Regions from separate parts of the Zafaria sp. Z1313 genome, predicted to be linked through region 2. Evidence: riboswitches for the same ligand, from Rfam matches in the RefSeq annotation. Region 2 holds a riboswitch; each other region holds the start of a gene.
The links. Region 2 has a riboswitch for S-adenosylmethionine ahead of ACQ3I4_RS10810 (hypothetical protein). Riboswitches for the same ligand answer to the same signal wherever they lie in the genome.

Region 1 (4,068 bases), on a different contig from region 2:
CCCGACGGTCCACGACGAGGCCGAAGCGGCGGTCAACTCGCTCATGGCGGCCCGGGCGGCCCGCGCCTACGTCGTCGCGGATTCCTCCAAGATCGGCCGGCGCGCGTTCGTCTCGCTCGAGGGCGCGCGGTTCGGCCACGTCGTGACCGACGCCGACCTGGACGAGGCACAGCGTGCGCTGCTCGAGGGCGCCGGCTACGAGGTCGTCGTGGCCGAGGACGCGGCCGACGACGAGCGGCCGGCCGCCGACGCGGCGCAGGGCGGCGCGTAGCACGGACCGTGACGCCGGGCCGTCCGTGATAGACAGGAGTCATGGCAACCACCGCATTCAGGGGAACCCCCGTCCAGACCATCGGCGAGCTTCCGACCGCCGGCACCACCGCCCCGGGCTTCGAGCTCACCGCCGCGGACCTGTCCGCGCTGAGCAGCGAGGACCTGGCCGGGCGCCGGGTCGTCCTGAACATCTTCCCGAGCATCGACACGGGCGTCTGCGCCGCGAGCGTGCGCCGCTTCAACGAACTCGCCGCCTCGCTCGAGAACACCGCCGTCGTGTGCGTCTCCGCCGACCTGCCGTTCGCCCTGTCCCGCTTCTGCGGCGCCGAGGGCATCGAGAATGTCGTGGCCGGTTCCACCTTCCGCTCCGCGTTCGGGCAGGACTACGGCACCACGCTGATCGACGGCCCGCTGGCGGGCCTGCACGCGCGCTCCGTCGTCGTCCTGGATGCGGACCGCACCGTGCTGCACACCGAGCTCGTCCCCGAGACCGGCCAGGAACCGGACTACGACGCCGCGGTCGCGGCCCTGGCCTAGCAGGCACCACCGGCCACGGGCCACGGACAGCCCGGCGGAAGCGCGCCACCACGCGGAGCCGCCGGGCTGTTCCGTGCCCGGGGGCCACCGCTTCCGGCGCAGGGGGGAGCTCGGTGCCGCCCCGGGGCCGCAGGGGCCGTAGGCTGGGTGACCATGAAGCACCCCGAGCCGCCCGCCGTGGGCACCGAGCGGAACATGCTGCGGGCCCAGCTGCTTCTGGTCCTGGCCCTCTCGCTCGGCCAGTCCGCCGTCTACGCCGTTGTGAACCTGCTGGACAAGCTGTCCCGGGAGCCGCTCGCGCAGCAGACGACGCGCATGAACACGAGCCTGAACGACCGGCAGTACTTCGACCTGACGTACCAGCTCCTCGACATCGGCTTCTCGCTCGTACCCGTCGCGCTCGTCTTCTTCTTCCTGCACCAGGCCGGACGCAACGGCTTCCGGCTGTTCGGCTTCGATGGCCGCCGCCCGTGGCCCGACGCCGGCTGGGGCCTGCTCCTGTTCGGGGCGATCGGCGTCGGCACGCTCGGCGTCTACGCGGCGGGCCGGGCCCTGGGCATCACCACGGCGATCGTCCCCGCGGCCCTGGATCCGTTCTGGTGGACCATCCCCGTGCTCGTCCTCTCCGCGGTGCGCCACGGGATCCTCGAGGAGGTCGTCGTCGTCGGCTTCCTCTTCCACGTGTTGCGCCGGATCGGCTGGGGCCCCTGGGCCGTCATCGTCGCCAGCGCGCTGTTCCGCGGCAGCTACCACCTCTACCAGGGGTTCGGGCCGTTCATCGGCAACGCCCTCATGGGACTCGCCTTCGGCTGGTTCTACCACCGCTACGGCCGGGTCATGCCGCTCGTGATCGCCCACGCGCTCCTGGACTCGGCCGGGTTCGTCGGATACGCGCTCCTGGGGCCCGCGATCGGCATCGGTTCCTAGCGGGCCCGCCTTGCGGGCCGTGGGCTAGAGGGTGACCGGGCCGTTCGGCGTCTCGAAGGTCACGGACAGGATGCCGGGGGTGCCGTTCGGGGCCTGCCACTCGACGTCCACTCCCTCGAGCGGGTTCTTCTCCGGCGTGCCGAGCCACTCGCGGACGCGTTCGACGGAACCGGCGATCGCGATGCGGCTGATCCGGCCGGCCGGATCCAGCGCCTTGGAGGGGTGCAGCTCCTCGGTGCCGTCGTCCCAGCGCAGCATGTAGGGCACCTGCGGGTCGGCGATCAGGCCCTTGATGCCGATCTGCTGCCACGTGAGCTCGCGGCCGTCGGGGAACTTGCGATTGCCGGGGACCGAGGCGCGTCCGAGCCGCTCCTCGAAGGGGGCGAGGTCCTCCACCGCCACGCACCAGCCCATCCAGCCGCCGCCCATTTCCGAGCGGGCCCTCACGGCCTGCCCGAACGGGGCCTTGTCCGAGGCCGGATGGTTCAGGACCTCGACGACCTCGAGGTACTGCTTGTTCTCGAGCGGGAAGATCACGTTCCGCGTCCCGAACCGCGGATGGACACCGCCCTTGACCGATTCAAGCCCCAGCTGTTCTTCGATCCTGGCCGCCGTGGCCGCCAGACCGTCCTGTCCGCACGCATATGAAACATGGTCCAACCTCATCATGGGTTCATGATGGCACTTTGTGATGTGGGTCTCGACTTAGGCTCCCCTTGCTTGTGGCGGCCGCGGAGGCGCGTCCGCTTTCACGCCGCGTCATATTCGCGCGGCGCCGCTTGCGGCCCCGCCCGCTCCCGGGCCAGACTGGATCCCAGGTCATGAGTGCCAGCGCTAAACCCCGGTTTGCTGGCCGGCAACCCTCCACTCGCGGTGGGGTGCCCCGGGTGAGGACCGGGCCGAGCATCAATCCCGATGCCCGGCAAGCGCGGGTCACGACCCCGTCGGCAGGCACGGCCGCCGGACGGGGGAACGGCCCTTCGATGGAAGGGAAGCCACCATGTCCAACCACTGGAACTTCGAGACGCGCCAGATCCACGCCGGCCAGAGTCCGGACGCGGCCACGGGCGCCCGGGCCCTGCCGATCTACCAGACCACCTCGTTCGTCTTCCCGAGCGCCGAGAGCGCCGCGGCCCGCTTCGCGCTGGCCGAGCTCGAACCGATCTACACGCGCATCGGCAACCCCACGCAGGAGGCCGTGGAGAACCGCATCGCGGACCTCGAGGGCGGCGTCGGCGCGCTGCTCCTGTCCTCGGGGCAGGCCGCGACGACGTTCGCGATCCTGAACGTCGCGGGCGCCGGCGACCACATCGTGGCCAGCCCGAGCCTCTATGGCGGGACGCAGAACCTGCTCAAGCACACGCTCGCCCGCCTCGGCGTCGAAGTCACCTTCGTCGCCGACCCGGACGACCTGGGGCTGTGGCGCGACGCCGTCAAGCCCAACACCAAGGCCTTCTTCGGGGAAGTCGTCTCCAATCCGCGCCAGGACGTGCTGGACATCGAGGGCGTGAGCGCGGCGGCCCACGAGGCCGGCGTGCCGCTGCTCGTGGACAACACGCTGTCCACCCCGTACCTGGTCCGCCCGATCGAGTGGGGCGCCGACGTCGTCATCCACTCGGCGACCAAGTACCTCGGCGGCCACGGCACGGCGATCGCCGGCGTGATCGTGGACGCCGGCCGCTTCGACTACGCCGCGGATCCGGAGCGGTTCCCGGGCTTCAACACCCCGGACGAGTCCTACAACGGACTGGTCTTCGCCCGCGACCTCGGCGTGGACGGGATCCTCGGGGCCAACCTCGCCTACATCCTCAAGGCCCGCGTGCAGTTGCTGCGCGACCTCGGTTCCTCGGTGGCGCCCTTCAACGCCTTCCTGATCGCGCAGGGCCTCGAGACCCTGAGCCTGCGGGTCGAGCGCCACGTCGCCAACGCCCAGAAGGTCGCCGAGTGGCTCGAGGCGCGTTCCGACGTCGTGTCGGTCGCCTATGCGGGGCTGCCCTCGAGCCCGTGGTTCGAGCGCGGACGCAAGTACGGTCCGCGCGGCACGGGAGCCGTGATCGCGTTCGAACTGGCCGGCGGTGCCGCCGCGGGCCAGGCCTTCATCGACGGGCTGCAGCTGCACTCCCACGTCGCCAACATCGGCGACGTGCGCTCCCTGGCCATCCACCCGGCGTCGACCACGCACGCGCAGCTGACCGAGCAGGAACGCCGCTCGGCCGGCGTCACGCCCGGCCTGGTCCGGATCGCCGTGGGCATCGAGCACGTGGACGACATCATCGCGGACCTGGAGGGCGGCTTCGCGGCGGCCTCCGCCGCCGACGCTCCGGCCGCCGA
Region 2 (4,068 bases):
CGTTCCGCGCCGCCTTCGCCTGACAACGCTGCAAAGGTTCCCGTTTCCCGCAGATCCGCTCCGGCGTGTCGGCGGTACACGCCGGGGCGCGGCCGGGCGGATCCGCGAGAAAATGGGAAGCCCCCCGGGGCCGGTCTGGCATAGGCTGGTCTCCGGTCCGGATCCAGGCGCCGGACACCCCGAGAGCTGCCACCGCAGGAGGACCCATGCGCGCGACCATCATCCACGGCCCCGGCGACATCCGCGTCGAGGACCGCCCGGAGCCCCGCCTCCTCGCGGCCTCGGACGCCGTGGTGCGGGTGACCGCCAGCTGCGTCTGCGGCTCCGACCTCTGGCCCTACCGCGGCGTGCGCCCCACGGAGGACCCCCGGGCGATCGGCCACGAGTTCGTCGGCATCGTCGAGCAGGTCGGGGACGGTGTCGAGACCCTGACTCCCGGCGACTTCGTGATCGCCCCGTGGGCCAACAGCTGCGGTCGCTGCCCGGCGTGCCGCGATGGCGTCCACGTGGCGTGCGAGCACCGCGCCTCCTGGGGCGGTCAGGACGAGCACGGGCTGCCCGTCGACGGCGGCCAGGGCGAGGCGGTCCGTGTCCCCAACGCGGACGGCACGCTCGTGGCCGTCCCGCTCGAGCGGATCCCCGCGGACCGCCGCGAGGGCGCGGACGGACTGCCGGACGAGGCCCTGCTCAAGTCCCTCCTGACCCTCTCGGACGTCATGGGCACGGGGCACCACGCGGCCGTCGCCGCCGGGGTCGGGCCCGGCAAGAGCGTCGTCGTGGTCGGCGACGGCGCCGTGGGCCTGTGTGCCGTCCTCGCGGCGAAGCGGCTCGGTGCCGAGCGGATCATCGCGATGTCCCGCCACGACGACCGTGCCGCGCTCGCCCGGGAGTTCGGGGCGGACGACGTCGTCGCGGAGCGCGGCCAGGAGGCCGCCGCGCGGGTGCGTGGGCTGCTGGGCGGGGTGCTCGCGGACTGCGTGCTCGAATGCGTCGGGAGCGCCGAGTCCATGGACCAGGCGCTGCGCTCGACCCGGCCCGGCGGTTCCGTGGGCTTCGTCGGCGTCCCGGCGGGAGGCGCGGAGCTGCCGATCGGGGTCCTCTTCTCCAAGAACATCTCCGTCGGCGGCGGGGCGGCCTCGACGCGCGCCTACCTGCCCGAGCTGCTCGAGGACGTCCTCGAGGGCCGGATCGACCCGGGACGGGTCTTCGACGCGGTGCTGCCGCTCGAGGAGGCGGCCGAGGCCTACCGGGCGATGGACGAGCGGCGTTCCATCAAGGTCATGCTGACCCCGTAGGACGCAGCCGGAAGAACGACGTCCCGGCCCGCTCGTGGGCGCCGGGGACGAGGAGCCGGCGCAGGTCCGGGCTCCACTCCACGTCCGCGAGCACGCGCCCGCGGACGGCCTCGGAGACGGCGTCGAAGTCCTCCGCCTCGAGGAGCCACTCCACCTCGCCCGTATTCAGGCGCACGATGCGGCGGTGGGCGTCGAGCCGGAGCGTGGCGGAGACCCAGTCGCCCGCGAAGCGCGGCGCCGAGCGGGCCGCGGGGCGGCGGGCGGACCGGCGCGGGGCGGCGGTCGTGGCGCCGGCGGCCGCACCGCGGGAGGCCGGGGAAGCCGGCCCGTCGGGGCCGGTGAGGGGATGCTGAAGAGTCGCCATGGCGTTCCTTCCGGACTGTCCTTGCCCGGACGCGGCTGCGCGCGGGCCGCTTCGTCATCCGAACCACCCGCCGAACAATCCGGTCCGCGGACGTGCCGCGGTTCGCAGTGGGGTTGGTGCATGGCCAGTCGGAGCTTGGCGCCATGTCTCGTGAAGCTGGAACCAGTCTAGGCACCGGTACCGGAGCCGTGGCAAGGCCGCGGCGCCCGGGCCGACATCCGGCGTCGTACTCCGGGGCACAACGCCCCTCGGCGCCGCCGGATGACCCCGGATGACGCGTCCTAGGCCTCCAGGAGGCCGCGGATGTCGTCGGCCGTCATCGCGGAGCCGAAGCCCTCGCCCTCGTCCATGACGGAGGAGATCAGCTTCCGCTTGGCGTCCTGCAGCGCCACCACCTTGTCCTCGATCGTGTCCTTGGCGACCAGCCGGTACACCATGACGTTGCGCGTCTGCCCGATCCGGTGCGTCCGGTCCACGGCCTGGGATTCGGCGGCGGGGTTCCACCACGGGTCCAGGAGGAAGCAGTAGTCGGCCTCGGTCAGGTTCAGGCCGAAGCCGCCGGCCTTGAGCGAGATCAGGAACACGGGGGCGCGGCCGGACTTGAACTCCGCGATCACGTCGGCGCGGCGCCGCGTGGAGCCGTCGAGGTACGCGTACTCGACGCCCTCGGTCTCGAGTCGGGCCGCGGCCTTCTTGAGGAAGGAGGTGAACTGGCTGAACACGAGCGCGCGGTGTCCCTCGGCGAGGACGTCCTCGAGCTGCTCGAACAGGACGTCGAGCTTGGCGGACGCCACGCCGTCGTACTCGGGGTCCACGAGCGAGGCGTCGAGCGAGAGCATCCGCAGCAGGGTCAGCGACTGGAAGATCGTGAAGCGGTTCCGGTCCATGTCCTCGACGAGGCGCAGGATCTTCTGCCGCTCGCGCTGCAGGTGGGTGTCGTAGATCTTCCGGTGCTTCGGCGCGAGCTCGACGTGCAGGACCTGCTCCTGCTTGGGCGGCAGGTCGGTGACCACGGCGGACTTGGTGCGGCGCAGCATAAACGGCCGGATCCGCCGCCGCAGCCGCGCGAGCGGCTCGTCGAGGCCCTGCTTCTCGATGGGCCGCTGGTACTGCTCGGCGAAGCGCACGGCGGAGGGGAAGAGCCCGGGGGAGGTGATCGCGAAGATCGACCAGAGCTCCATGAGGTTGTTCTCCATGGGCGTGCCCGTGATGGCGAGCTTGAAGCGCGCGTTCAGGTCGCGGGCCGCGTGGTGGGCCTTGGTCGCCTTGTTCTTCACGAACTGCGCCTCGTCGAGCACGAGCCCGGCCCAGTGCACGGAGTGGTAGGCCTCGGCGTCGAGCCGGAAGAGGGTGTAGGAGGTGACGACGACGTCGTTCTCCGCGGCGAGTTCGGCCAGCCGCCGCGGGGCGCGGGCCTGGGTGTCGGTGACGGCGGCGACCGTGAGCGAGGGGGCGAAGCGCGCGGCCTCGTCGGCCCAGTTCGAGACGACGGAGGTGGGGGCAACGACGAGGAAGGGGCCGGGCACCAGGGCGGAGGACGACGCCGGGGCCCCGGCCGCCGCCTCGAGCGCCGCGGGGGCGGGGGCCGGGTCGGCGGACGCCCACTGCTCCTTGGCGTGGAGCATGAGGGCGAGGGTCTGCACGGTCTTGCCGAGGCCCATGTCGTCGGCGAGGACCCCGCCGAGCCCGTTGCGCCACAAGCGGGCGAGCCATGTGAAGCCCTCGTGCTGGTAGGGGCGCAGCCGGGCGTCGAGCGTGCCGGGTAGTTCCGCCGGCTCGCCCTCGGCCGCCCCGAGCAGGGCGCCGACGCCCGCGAACCACGAGTCCGGGCCCTCCGTGTGGGTCGCGAGGGCGTCGAGCTCCTCCCACAGCGAGGCCTGGTAGCGCGTGAGGCGCAGCTCGTGGGACTTCTCCGTGAGCTGTCCGGCCTCGGTGACGAGCTCGCGCAGCTTGTCGAAGAGGGGCTGTTCGAGCGAGAAGTACGTCTTGTCCGGCATGAGCATCCGCGTCTGCCCGCGGGAGAGGGCGCGGAGGATGTCGGCGAACGGGATGCGCAGCTCGCCGACCGCGATCACGAGGCCGAGGTCGAACCAGTCGCGGCGTTCGGACTCGACGGTCGTGACGGTGAGCTCGGGGGACTCGGTGAGCTCGTGGTAGTCCGGTTGCGTGCCCTGGGTGACGACGACGAGTCCGTCGATCGCCTCGAGAGCGGGCAGGGTGCGCCGCACGAAGTCCACGGTGTCGAGGCCGCGGAGGGTGCGCGGGGCGAGGACGCGCGCCGCGAGGGACGGGGTGCGCTCGAGGACCTCGAGGGCCGCGTTCTCGAGCTCGGTCTCCGCCTCGGCATCCCGCGTGTCCGCGTCGACCGGGACCTGTCCGTAGTCGAAGTCCCAATCCAGCTCGGCCGTG
Region 3 (4,068 bases), on a different contig from region 2:
GCCGCCCGCGCCGCTTCCCGCCGGCCGTGCCACGCCGCGGGCCGGAACTCCCGGTGCCGGCGGATCCCCCGGCCGTGCCGCGGGCGATCGCCTCCTCGGCGACGGCGCTCGTGTTGGGGCCGAACGCCATCACGCCTCCTTGATGGTGGAGGCGTCGGCCTTCCCGGCGAAGGACGCCTCGACGATGCTCGCGATGGCCTCGTCGACGTCGGCCTGGGTCTTGACGTCGCCCGTGTCCACGAGGGTCGGGGCGATCGCCGTGAGGACGGTGACCTGGGCCTCGCCGGGTACGGGGTCGACGTCGAGGTTGGAGCGCTCGAGGATGACCTTGTCCGCGACGGCCTGGTCCAGCCCGGCGACGCCGGCGAGGATGGAGGCCGTCTCCTCCGGGTTCTCGGCGGCCCATCCGCGGGCCTTCTCGTAGGCGTCGACGACGGCCTGCGCGAGCTCGGGGGAGGCCTCCAGGAACTCCTCGGTGGCGTTGAGGAATCCGTAGGTGTTGAAGTCGAGGTTGCGGTAGAGCAGCGTCGCGCCGGCCTCCTCGGCCCCCGCCATGATCGGGTCGAGCCCGGCCCACGCGTCCACGGAGCCGTTCTCGAGGGCGGCGCGTCCGTCGGCGTGCTGCAGGTTCTGCACCGTGACGTCGTTGATGGACAGCCCGGCCTCCTCGAGCGCCTGGACGAGGAAGAAGTAGGGGTCGGTGCCCTTGGTGGCGGCGATCTGCTTGCCCTTGAGCTCCTCCACGGAGGTGATGGGCGATCCGGAGGGGACGACGAGCGCGGCCCATTCCGGCTGCGAGTAGAGGCTGACGACCTTGATCGGCGAACCGTTGGCGCGGGCCAGGAGGGCGGCGGAGCCTGCGGTCGAGCCGACGTCGACCGCGCCGGCGCGCAGCGCCTCGTTGGCCTTGTTCGAGCCGGCGGACTGGATCCAGTTCACGGTGACGCCGCGGTCGGCGAGCGTGGCTTCCAGCCAGCCCTTCTCCTTGATGACCAGGCTCAGCGGGTTGTAGGTGGCGAAGTCGATGTTCAGGGTGGTGGCGCCGGATCCCGCGGCGTCGCCGGCGGCCGTGGCGGCCCCGGCCTGCCCGGATCCCTCGCCGGCGCAGGCGGCGAGCAGGACGGCGGCGGCGCCGGCGGTGCCGAGGCCCAGGAGGCGGCGGCGGGACAGGTGGGCGGAAGCGGTGCGGGTCATGGAACGGTCCTTTGCTGTGGTGGTGATGGCGGGCGGCGTCCAGGGAACGACGCCGGGGCCCGGCTTCCCGGGGCCGCCCGGCTCGGGCGCGGCGCGGGGCCGGAAGTCGTGCGGGTGTGGTTCAGCGGCGGTGCGGGTCGACGCCGAGCGTCTCCAGGAGGGAGGAGCGCAGCGCGGCGAGCTCGGCCGAGGCGCGGTCCCGCGGGCGCTCGCCGGGGACCTCGAGGACCTGGGCGATTCCCGCTCCCTGGCCGCTCCCGGTGGGGCCGAGCACCAGGATCCGGTCGGCCAGCTGGAGGGCCTCGTCGACGTCGTGGGTGACGAGCAGGACGGTGGCCGGGTGGGCGCGGTGGATGTCCAGGAGCAGGTCCTGCATCTTGAGCCGGGTCAGGGCGTCGAGGGCGCCGAACGGCTCGTCGAGGAGCAGGACGCCGGGGCGGCGGGCGAGCGCGCGGGCCAGCGAGGTGCGCTGCGCCATGCCCCCGGAGATCTCGCGCGGACGGTGGCCGGCGTAGGGTCCGAGCTCGACGAGCTCGAGCAGTTCGTCGACGCGCTGGGCGGCCTCCGCCTTCGACGTGCCGCGCGGCAGCCCGAGCTCGACGTTGGCGCGGACCGACTGCCACGGCAGGAGCCGGGGTTCCTGGAAGGCGACGGCGGTGCGCTCGTCGAGGCCGTTGACCGGCTCCGTGCCGATCGCCACGCGCCCGGAGGTGGGAGCGTCGAGCCCGGCGACGGCGCGCAGCAGGGTCGACTTGCCGCAGCCGGAGGGGCCGAGGATCGCCAGGACCTCGCCCGCGGCGACCTCGAAGTCGATGCCGGCCAGGACCGTGCGCGCGGAGTCGCCGGAGCCGAACGAGCGGGTGAGGGCCTCGAAGGCGACGGGCAGCGCGGCCCCGGCGGCGGTCCGAGGCGTCCCGGGGCGTCCGGTCGGGCCCGGGGACTCCGGCGCCACAAGGCGTGCGGGCCCGGCGGTCGTGGGGGCGGGTGCAGCGGTCATGATCATCTCCATCGGTCCTGGCGGTAGCACCGGTCCCGGTCGGGGTGGTTGCTGCGGCGTCGTCGAGCCAGATCTCTCGGCCGCTCTGGATGGTTGCCCTTCCAGTGAACGTCACATGACGGCGGCGCGGCAAAGAATGGCGTCTTCGTTGCGAATTGTTTCGCGGGGTCCGTCCGAGGAGGTCGGTCGGTGAAGAATCCGCGTTGTTTGGCGGTTTCCCCGCCCTGATGTTCGATCCGTTCGCCGTGCTCGGCGCCCCGGGCGGGCCGGTCCGGAGGCCGTCGCGTTCGCGTCCGGGCCGCGATCGTGTCCAGAATGGACGCAACAAACCATCCAGAGCGGCCGAGAGATCTGGCTCCGTGACGCCGCAGCAACCCCTTCCCGGGAACGGGAGGAAGGTGCTACCGCCAGGACCGATGGAGATCGCCATGACTTCTTTGCCCGGGACCACCGACGCCTTCGACACCGTCCACGTCGCCGAGGGCCTGCCCGTCGACGAATCCGCGCCGCAACCGCGCCACCTGCTCAAGCTCACGCCGGGCGTCCCCGTGGGGGAGGCCTACGAGGAGCTCGCGGCGCAGTTCCGCCCCGTGTTCGCGGAGATCGCCGCGGGAGCCGCCCAGCGGGACGCCCAGCGCATCCTGCCATTCGAGCAGGTGGGCTGGCTCAACCGGGCCCGCTTCGGCGCCTTGCGCGTCCCGCGGGAGCACGGCGGCCACGGGGCCTCGCTGACGGACACGTTCCGCCTGCTGATCGAGCTCGCGGAGGCCGACTCCCAGGTCGCGCACCTGCTGCGCGCGCACATCGGCTTCACCGAGCTCGTCCTGAAGCATCCCGACGAGGCCGTGAGGGAGCGCTGGTTCGCGCGCTTCACGGCCGGCCAGCTCGTCGGCAACGCCTACACCGAGCGCGGCGGCAACCCCCTCGGCGGGCACAACACCGTCTTCGCCGAGGCCGGCGAGGGGCGGCTGCGGATCAGCGGGAAGAAGTACTACTGCACCGGAACGATCTTCGCCGACTGGGTCGCCGTCGCCGCCTCGCATCCGTCCGCGGAGGGGCGGCACGTCGGGATCGTCTCGACCCAGCACTCGGGCGTGAAGATCTTCGACGACTGGGACGGCTTCGGCCAGCAGCTCACGGGCACCGGCTCGACCCACTTCGAGGACGTCCCCGTCGACACCCTGCTCGGCCCCGAGGACCTGGCCGCCCACCCCGAGTCCGCCGTGTTCCAGCTGGTCCTGCTCGCCGTCCAGGCCGGCATCTGCCGCGCCGCGCTCGCCGACGCCCGCTCGGCCGTGCAGGCCCGCACGCGCGCGTTCAGCACGGGGACGGGCGTGCCGCCGCGGCGGGAGCCGCAGGTCCTGCAGGTGATCGGGGAGATCTCGGCGAACGCTTTCGCCGTGGACTCCGTCGTCGTCGCCGCCGTCCAGGAGGTCGAGGCCGTCCTCGCCGATCCGGGGCTGCGCCCCGAGGAGCGCTTCGCGGTCTGCGAGCTCGTCGCGGATCGGGCCCAGACCGTGGTCCAGCCGATCGTCCTGTCCTCGGCGTCCAAGCTCTTCGACGGGCTCGGCGCGTCCTCGACGGCCGCCGGCTGCAACCTGGACCGGCACTGGCGCAACGCCCGGACCATCGCCACCCACAATCCCGCCATCTACAAGGCCCGCATCGTCGGGGACTACGAGGTCAACGGCACCGCGCCGGCGTGGTTCGAGTCCGTCGGCGACGTCCCGGTCCGCTACGCGTAGGACGCCGCATGCCACCGTCAGCGCCGCCCGCGGCCCTCCGCGCCGCCCCGTCGGCGCCCCCGTCCGCAGAACCCGTCCCGTCCGGCACCGCCGGGACGGACCCGTCCAGGAGGACCCCATGAGCATTCCGCA

Region 1: another riboswitch for S-adenosylmethionine. It lies ahead of ACQ3I4_RS01415 (bifunctional o-acetylhomoserine/o-acetylserine sulfhydrylase); the one in region 2 lies ahead of ACQ3I4_RS10810 (hypothetical protein).
Region 3: another riboswitch for S-adenosylmethionine. It lies ahead of ACQ3I4_RS09925 (ABC transporter ATP-binding protein); the one in region 2 lies ahead of ACQ3I4_RS10810 (hypothetical protein).

What each region holds. Positions count from the first base shown of each region.
Region 1 is NZ_JBNWUK010000001.1:313,196-317,263, forward strand. Features, by position in the region: gene ACQ3I4_RS01395 (DeoR/GlpR family DNA-binding transcription regulator) at 1-271, shown strand, start outside; gene tpx (thiol peroxidase) at 313-810, shown strand; gene ACQ3I4_RS01405 (CPBP family intramembrane glutamic endopeptidase) at 964-1,737, shown strand; gene ACQ3I4_RS01410 (VOC family protein) at 1,762-2,406, opposite strand; SAM riboswitch class IV at 2,555-2,672, shown strand; gene ACQ3I4_RS01415 (bifunctional o-acetylhomoserine/o-acetylserine sulfhydrylase) at 2,738-4,068, shown strand, end outside.
Region 2 is NZ_JBNWUK010000010.1:35,400-39,467, reverse strand. Features, by position in the region: gene ACQ3I4_RS10820 (TIM barrel protein) at 1-23, shown strand, start outside; gene ACQ3I4_RS10815 (zinc-dependent alcohol dehydrogenase family protein) at 207-1,295, shown strand; gene ACQ3I4_RS10810 (hypothetical protein) at 1,279-1,659, opposite strand; SAM riboswitch class IV at 1,672-1,815, opposite strand; gene ACQ3I4_RS10805 (DEAD/DEAH box helicase) at 1,941-4,068, opposite strand, start outside.
Region 3 is NZ_JBNWUK010000008.1:95,436-99,503, forward strand. Features, by position in the region: gene ACQ3I4_RS09915 (ABC transporter permease) at 1-130, opposite strand, end outside; gene ACQ3I4_RS09920 (aliphatic sulfonate ABC transporter substrate-binding protein) at 130-1,194, opposite strand; gene ACQ3I4_RS09925 (ABC transporter ATP-binding protein) at 1,316-2,191, opposite strand; SAM riboswitch class I at 2,197-2,287, opposite strand; SAM riboswitch class I at 2,518-2,614, shown strand; gene ACQ3I4_RS09930 (acyl-CoA dehydrogenase family protein) at 2,620-3,936, shown strand; gene ACQ3I4_RS09935 (LLM class flavin-dependent oxidoreductase) at 4,055-4,068, shown strand, end outside.